DNA from 2 places in the Streptomyces sp. NPDC002779 genome. Region 2 is predicted to be linked to the other one. Evidence: riboswitches for the same ligand, from Rfam matches in the RefSeq annotation. Region 2 holds a riboswitch; the other holds the start of a gene.
The links. A riboswitch is a leader RNA that binds a small molecule or an ion and turns the genes downstream of it on or off. The one in region 2 is predicted to bind cyclic di-AMP.

Region 1: another riboswitch for cyclic di-AMP. It lies ahead of ACFYW5_RS04905 (transglycosylase SLT domain-containing protein); the one in region 2 lies ahead of ACFYW5_RS20015 (transglycosylase family protein).

Annotation. Positions count from the first base shown of each region.
Region 1 is NZ_JBIAQC010000001.1:1,072,359-1,076,380, reverse strand. It holds gene fahA (fumarylacetoacetase) at 1-881, opposite strand, end outside; gene ACFYW5_RS04910 (HAD family hydrolase) at 1,201-2,007, shown strand; gene ACFYW5_RS04905 (transglycosylase SLT domain-containing protein) at 2,017-2,499, opposite strand; cyclic di-AMP (ydaO/yuaA leader) riboswitch at 2,505-2,712, opposite strand; gene ACFYW5_RS04900 (polyprenyl synthetase family protein) at 3,236-4,022, shown strand, end outside.
Region 2 is NZ_JBIAQC010000006.1:422,324-426,345, forward strand. It holds gene ACFYW5_RS20005 (cytochrome P450) at 1-573, shown strand, start outside; gene ACFYW5_RS20010 (transglycosylase family protein) at 756-1,763, shown strand; cyclic di-AMP (ydaO/yuaA leader) riboswitch at 1,940-2,118, shown strand; gene ACFYW5_RS20015 (transglycosylase family protein) at 2,122-2,826, shown strand; gene eno (phosphopyruvate hydratase) at 3,127-4,022, shown strand, end outside.

The DNA of each region.
Region 1 (4,022 bases), on a different contig from region 2:
ATGCGCAGGTCGTAACCGGCGGGTTCCTCGACCGCGTCGTCCAGGTAGGGAAGCAGGTCGTGGGTGCGCTCAGGAGGGGCCACCCGGGCCTCCTCCAGCGCGTCCAGCGGGGTGATCCAGGCCGACACCGAGGTGGCGAAGGACTTGCCGAGGAAGGGGCCGAGCGGGACGTACTCCCAGGCCTGGATGTCGCGCGCGGACCAGTCGTTGAGCAGGCACAGGCCGAAGACGTGCTCCCGGAAGTCGCCGAGGCCGACCGGGCCGCCCATCGCCGACGGCACGCCCACCACGAAGCCGACCTCGGCCTCGATGTCCAGGCGGACGGACGGGCCGAAGACGGGCGCCGCGTCGGCCGGCGCCTTGCGCTGGCCGGAGGGCCGTACGACATCGGTGCCCGAGACCACGACCGTGCCCGAGCGGCCGTGGTAGCCGATCGGGAGGTGCTTCCAGTTCGGGGTGAGGGAGTCCGCGGCGTCCGGGCGGAACATCTGGCCGACGTTCCGGGCGTGGTTCTCGGAGGCGTAGAAGTCCACGTAGTCCGCGACCTCGAAGGGCAGGTGCAGGGCCACCGCGGAGAGCGGGTGGAACAGCGGCTCGATGGTCTCCCGGTGGGACGGCACCGTGACCCAGGCGGTCAGCGCGCGGCGCACGTCCGACCAGGCGGTGCGGCCCGCCGCCAGCAGCGGGTTCAGCGTGGGCCGGGCGAGCAGGGAGGCGTACGGGGAACCCAGGGCCAGCGCCGCCGCGCCCGCGTCGAGGACGTGGTCGCCGAGCCGTACACCGACCCGGCGCTCGCCGTCCTCACCGGGGAGGGAGAAGACACCGTACGGAAGGTTGTGCGGGCCGAAGGGGTCGCCCTCGGGGACATCAAAGGGGGGCATGGGTGCTGCCTCACTCTCGTGCGTGCCACGGGTCCGTGTCGTCGCCGCACACGTTACGGGTGGGGCACCCGTCTTGGGCAGTGCACAAGGGAGCGGGACGATCAGTTCCCGAGGTGCGTCGGGCCTGCTGGCGGCCGTGTCGCGCGGTCCTCGCTCCGCCCCGTCCTGCCCTCCGCCCCGTGCGTCACGGCAGTGCCCTCATGTCACCAGCAACGGGTGAGGACAAGGGAGTTGGAGGGGGCGCGTGGGGCGCAGGGGGGCGCCGGGGTCGTCCGGTTCGCGCTGAGTCGTGGGGGCGTCCTGTCCGTATTCTCTGATCATGGCCGCACCCATCGCATATTCACTCATCGCCACCGACCTGGACGGGACCCTCCTGCGAGGCGACGACACGCTCTCCGACCGGTCGCTGGCCGCACTCGCGCGGGTGGCGGAGGCGGGGGCCCGGCACCTGGTGGTGACCGGCCGGCCGGCGCCCAGGGTGCGGCCGCTCCTGGACGACCTGGGCAGCGAGGGGCTCGCGGTGTGCGGGCAGGGTGCGCAGGTGTACGACGCCGGCGCGGGCCGTCTGCTCTGGTCCGTCACCCTGGACCAGGAGCTGGCCGAGACCGCGCTCGGCAAGATCGAGGCCGAGGTGGGACAGGTGTACGCGGCGGTCGACCAGGACGGCGTCGACGGGCTCACCCTGATCGAGCCCGGGTACCTGATGCCGCACCCCACCTTGCCCGCGGTGCGCGTCGGCCGGCGTGACGACCTGTGGGGCGCGCCGATCAGCAAGGTGCTGCTGCGCCATCCCGAGCTGTCCGACGACCAGTTGGCGGCGACGGCGCGTTCGGTGGTGGGTTCGCTGGCGACGGTCACCATGTCGGGGCCCGGGACCGTCGAACTTCAGCCATGCGGCATCACCAAGGCGACCGGGCTCGCCCTGGCCGCGGATCACCTGGGCCTCGGCCCGGAGGGGACGATCGCCTTCGGTGACATGCCCAACGACATCCCGATGTTCGACTGGGCGGCCCACGGCGTGGCGATGGCCAACGCCCATCCCGAACTCAGGGCGGTCGCCGACGAGATCACCCTGTCGAACGAGGACGACGGCATCGCCGTCGTCCTCGAACGACTCTTCCGGTGACGGGCCCGGTCAGTACGCCCCGAAGACGTTGTCGATCGAGCCGTACCGCTGCGCCGCGTAGTTGCAGGCGGCGGTGATGTTGGCGACCGGGTCGTAGGGGTCCCACGAGGTGCCGGACACGTGGTACGCCTGGAAGGTCGGGTCGATCACCTGGAGCAGGCCCTTGGAGGGGGTGCCGGCGGCGGCGTTGGAGTCCCAGTTGTTGATCGCGTACTGGTTGCCCGAGGACTCCCGGATGATGTTGCGGTAGATGCCGTTGTAGCTGCCGGGGATCCCCTTCTGGGCCATGACCTGGAGGGACGCGCGGATCCAGCCGTCCAGGTTGTTGGCGTACCCCAGCGAGGCGGCGGTGGTGACGGTCGGGGTGGCCGCGGCGGCGGTGGTTGCCCCGAGGAGCGGCAGCGCGAGTACGGCGGCTCCGGTGCCGAGGACGGCGAGCTTGCGGGCGACCCGGCTGGTGCGGGCAGGACGGTGCTGAGCGGCAGCAGGCATGACGAAGTTCCTCTCCGGCGCCTGCGAGGTGAGCTGTCGGGTTCGGGCGGGAGCTGCCCGGCCGCGCACCGCGAAGGGCGCGCGACTTCACCCCGAGCCGCACCGGCGCGTCCGAAGACGTTCCGGGTCGGCGACTTACCTGGTTCCCCCGCTCCTGCCGTACGAAGAATCTCGGTGGAGCCGGACGGCGGCAGGATTAGGCGTCCGCCCGACAGGCCGGGAACGTATGCGAGAGCACATGTCCGAAACAAGTAGCGGATTCACATATCCAGGGTTTTGATCTTCGTTCGCGGGATGCGTGGCGGTTGCATCTTTGCGAGTGCCAAGGCCCAACTGGCCGCCGGGGAAGGGGTGTCGGGGGAAGTCTGAGGGGCGCCTGCGGACTCGGGGGCGTGAGTCACATCACGCGTGATCACAAGTCGCGCCAAATCTGGCAATCAACCTAAAAGGCGCATGGCACGTGCAGCATGGTTCCGTCCGCGAGGGGGATACGGACATCCGTGCGGGTTGTCTCTTCGGCTCGAGACACGCTCCACCGCTTCCACGTAAGTCGATCTATATCCGTTCTTATCAGGTGATCAAAAACATAACCACCGTGATCCGATACCGCCCGTCGTGGACGGGTGGGCGGCAGCGGTGATCGAAACGTGACCGGATACGCTGACTTGAGTGAAGGCAGCGACCTATCGACAAACCGCGTAATCGCCAGTAGACACCAGCAGACAGGAGACCCCTCGTGACCGTCGTCGGGCCGTTCGGGCTGAGCGTGCGGGACCAGGCTCTGGAAGCCGATGTCCAGGCCGGATTGGCGGCTGTCGAGGAGGGACTGCTCGAGGCCACCAAGAGCGAGGTCCCCTTCATCACGGGCGCAGCCCAGCATCTGGTGCGCGCGGGCGGGAAGCGGTTCAGGCCGCTGCTCGTGATGCTCAGCGCGCAGTTCGGGGACCGCCACGCGCCGGGGATCGTACCGTCGGCCGTGGTGGTGGAGCTGACCCACCTGGCGACGCTGTACCACGACGACGTGATGGACGAGGCCGAGGTCAGGCGCGGGGTGCCGAGCGCCAACACCCGCTGGGGGAACTCGGTCGCGGTCCTCACCGGTGACTTCCTCTTCGCCCGCGCCTCGCACATCCTCGCCGACCTCGGCCCGGAGGCCGTCCGGGTCCAGGCCGAGGCGTTCGAGCGGCTGGTCACCGGGCAGATCCTGGAGACGGCGGGACCGCAGGACGGGCGCGACCCGGTCGAGCACTACCTCGATGTGCTGGCCGGGAAGACCGGCTCGCTGGTGGCGGTGTCGTGCCGCTTCGGCGCGATGATGTCGGGCGCCGACGAGACGGTGGTGGACGTGCTCACCCAGTACGGCGAGCGGCTGGGGGTCGCGTTCCAGCTGGCCGACGACGTCCTGGACATCGCTTCCGACTCCCGCGAGTCCGGCAAGACGCCGGGTACGGATCTCCGGGAGGGGATCGCGACCCTGCCCGTGCTGCGGCTGCGGGAGCGGGCGCAGCGGCTGGGGCTCGCGG
Region 2 (4,022 bases):
GAGAACGAGGCCGCCGCCATGGCCTTCATCCTTCTCTTCGCGGGCTTCGAGACCACGGTCAACCTGATCGGCAACGGCACCTTCGCCCTGCTGACCCACCCCGACCAGCGGGCCCGCCTCCAGCAGTCCCTCGCCGCACAGGAGACGGCCCTCCTCGAAACCGGCGTGGAGGAACTCCTCCGCTACGACGGCCCCGTAGAACTCGCCACCTGGCGCTTCGCCACGCAGCCGCTCACCGTCGGGGGCCAGCACATCGCCCCGGGCGACCCGGTCCTCGTCGTGCTCGCCGCCGCCGACCGGGACCCCGAGCGGTTCGCCGACCCCGACACGCTCGACCTCTCCCGCCGCGACAACCAGCACCTCGGCTACGGCCACGGCATCCACTACTGCCTAGGCGCCCCGCTCGCCCGCCTGGAGGGCCAGACCGCACTGGCCACCCTCCTGCGCCGCCTCCCGGACCTCCGGCTCGCGGTGGAACCGGACGAGCTGCGCTGGCGCGGCGGCCTCATCATGCGCGGACTGCGCACCCTCCCGGTCGAGTTCACCCCGGTCGAGTTCACCCCGAGCGACTGAGCCCGGCCGCCTCGACGGACCGTCAGGTCAAACCTGACACACCCTCAAGTCCGTGATCTTCACGTGATCTGCGCGGCATTAACTTGTGACAAGTGATCGTCTGCCGATACGTTCACTCGTCAGCGCGGCGCCTCGCGTCAACGGCGCCGCGCCGGTCCCCGCTGTCTTCGAAAGGCCCTCGCATGCTCTCCGGGAACGGTCGTCACCGTCGCCCCCGCCAGGCCCCGGCTCTCCTCGTCGCGGCCGGAGTGACCGGCTCCGCCATCGCCATCCCGCTCCTCGGCGCCTCCGGCGCCAGCGCGGCCGAGGGCACCACCTGGGACCGGGTCGCGGAGTGCGAGAGCGGTGCCTCCTGGAGCGAGGACAGCGGCAACGGCTACTACGGCGGCCTCCAGATCACCCAGGAGAACTGGGAGCGGTACGGCGGCACGCGGTACGCCGCCTCCGCGGACCAGGCCAGCCGCTCCCAGCAGATAGCCGTCGCCGAGCGCATCCTCGCCGACCAGGGCCTCGCCGCCTGGCCGACCTGCGGCCCGCTCTCCGGTCTCGACACCGAGTCGGGTTCGGTCGACATCGACACCGGCGTCGCGGAGGATGAGTCCGCTTCGCCCGAATCGTCGGAGTCCGCCAACTCCTCCGGCTCATCTGATTCGTCCGGTCTGCTGGACCCGCTCGACGGCGATTCCGCGGATTCGGAGCCCAGCTCCTCCCCGTCGACCGAGGCCACGGACAACTCGAACAACTCAACCAAGTCGGACAAGTCCTCCGAATCCACGGAGTCCGCCGAGTCGGTTGAGTCGGTCGAGTCGTCACAATCCTCCGATACTGCCCCCTCCGTGGAGGCCGACAGTGAGTCCTCGGCCACTCCCGGGCGGGACAACCCGGACAACTCCGGCCGGATCGAGGGTGATTCCGCCCTCACCGACACCGGCTCCAGCGGCACCGGGCGCCACCGCGGCGAACCCGCCGACGAGAGCGCCGGCCGCAGCGGCGAGGAAGGCGCGTCGGACGGCTCGTACGTCGTCCGGGCCGGCGACAGTCTCGTCGGCATCGCCGACTCCCTTGACGTGAACGGCGGATGGCGCGGGCTCTACGCCGCCAACCAGGAGACCGTCGGCACCGATCCGGACCTCATCATCCCCGGTCAGACCCTTGAAGTAGGGGTCGAAATGGGCGAAAAGCAGCGGTAGTTCACGTCACGCTTCGCGCTGAATGTCCGGTTTGGCGAAAGTGTGGGATGAGTCTCAGAAGCCCTGATCGTCTTTGAAATTCGGCGGATCGCGTGTCTACCGTCGGGACCGCTCGTCAACACGAGCCCCGGCTGCCGCAACGCCGAATCCTGCCAGCGGCCGTACGGGAACAGTCGTCGCGTCATGCGCCGCAGGCAGGAGCGGGGGACCCAAGGTAGGCGCCGGGTCCGGCAGTCGAGGCGACTCGACACCGGAACCGGCTTGGGGTGAAGCCGCGCACCGCGAGGTGCACGGCCGGGCAACTCAACCGGCCCGAACCCGACAGCTCACCTCGCAGGCGTCGGTGAGGGGATCCACCATGCTGTTTTCCGGCAAGGGCAAGCACCGTCGTCCGTCCAAGGCCACTCGCGCCATCGCCATCGCCGGTGTCACCGGCGCCGCCGTCGCCGCTCCGCTGATGGCGGCCGGCAACGCCTCCGCCGCCACCGCCGCCGAGTGGGACGCCGTCGCCCAGTGCGAGTCCGGCGGCAACTGGTCCATCAACACCGGCAACGGCTACTACGGCGGCCTGCAGTTCTCGGCCTCCACCTGGGCCGCGTACGGCGGCACCCAGTACGCCTCCACCGCCGACCAGGCCAGCAAGGCCCAGCAGATCGAGATCGCCGAGAAGGTGCTCGCCGGCCAGGGCAAGGGCGCCTGGCCGCACTGCGGCACCGGCCTGTCGAGCGCCGCCTACACGGGCGGCTCCAGCACCGGCACCGGCTCCAGCACCGGCTCCTCCTCCGAGAGCGGCACCGAGACCTCCACCCGCTCGACCGAGGAGCAGTCCGCCTCGCGTTCGACCGAGCGTCCGGCGCAGAAGCAGAAGACCGTCACCACCCCGACCGGCAAGAAGGTCAAGAAGGGCGACGGCGAGTACAAGGTCGCCACGGGTGACACCCTCAGCACCATCGCCGAGGAGAACGACGTCAAGGGCGGCTGGGAGAAGCTCTTCAAGCTGAACAAGGACATCGTGGCGGATGCCGACCTGATCTACCCCGGTCAGCAGCTGCACCTCAAGTAGTCCCGTAGCCGAACCACAGCGCGCTCATAGACGCCTGGTTCACACTGAAGACCTCGTGCGGGCCACCCCCGTCCCCACGAGCACCCCGCTCCGGTGCGTGTTCCCCCGTACGCACCGGAGCGGGGTTTTCTTTTCCGGTATGTCACCGTCCCTTTGTTCCGCTGCCGAACAATGGGTACCGTCTGTCCTTGTCCACGGGACGGTCGGTCGGCTGGCCTACGTCCCGCAGGCGGATAGGCTCTAGTCGCAAGGCTCACGTGCCCCGCACTTCCAGCGTCACATCCCAAGAAGGAGATGCTCGTGCCGTCCATCGACGTCGTCGTAGCCCGGGAAATCCTGGACTCCCGAGGCAACCCCACGGTCGAGGTCGAGGTCGGCCTCGACGACGGCAGCACGGGTCGTGCCGCCGTTCCGTCCGGCGCTTCCACCGGCGCCTTCGAGGCCATCGAGCTCCGCGACGGTGACCCCAACCGCTACCACGGCAAGGGTGTCGAGAAGGCCGTCCTCGCCGTCATCGAGCAGATCGGCCCCGAGCTGGTCGGCTACGACGCCACCGAGCAGCGCCTGATCGACCAGGCGATGTTCGACCTGGACGCCACCGACAACAAGGGCTCCCTCGGCGCCAACGCCATCCTCGGCGTCTCGCTCGCCGTCGCCCACGCCGCCTCCGAGGCCAGCGACCTGCCGCTGTTCCGCTACCTGGGCGGCCCGAACGCGCACCTGCTGCCGGTGCCGATGATGAACATCCTGAACGGCGGCTCGCACGCCGACTCCAACGTGGACATCCAGGAGTTCATGATCGCCCCGATCGGCGCGGAGTCCTTCTCCGAGGCGCTGCGCTGGGGCACCGAGGTCTACCACACCCTCAAGAAGGTGCTGAAGAGCAAGGGCCTGGCCACCGGCCTCGGCGACGAGGGCGGCTTCGCCCCGAACCTCGGCTCCAACCGTGAGGCCCTCGACCTCATCCTCGAGGCGGTCAAGGAAGCCGGTTACACCCCCGGCGAGCAGATCGCCCTCGCGCTCGACGTCGCCGCCTCCGAGTTCTACAAGGACGGCGTCTACACCTTCGAGGGCAAGGCGCGCTCCGCCGCCGAGATGACCGAGTACTACGCCGAGCTGGTCGAGGCGTACCCGCTGGTCTCCATCGAGGACCCGCTGTTCGAGGACGACTGGCAGGGCTGGCAGACCATCACCGA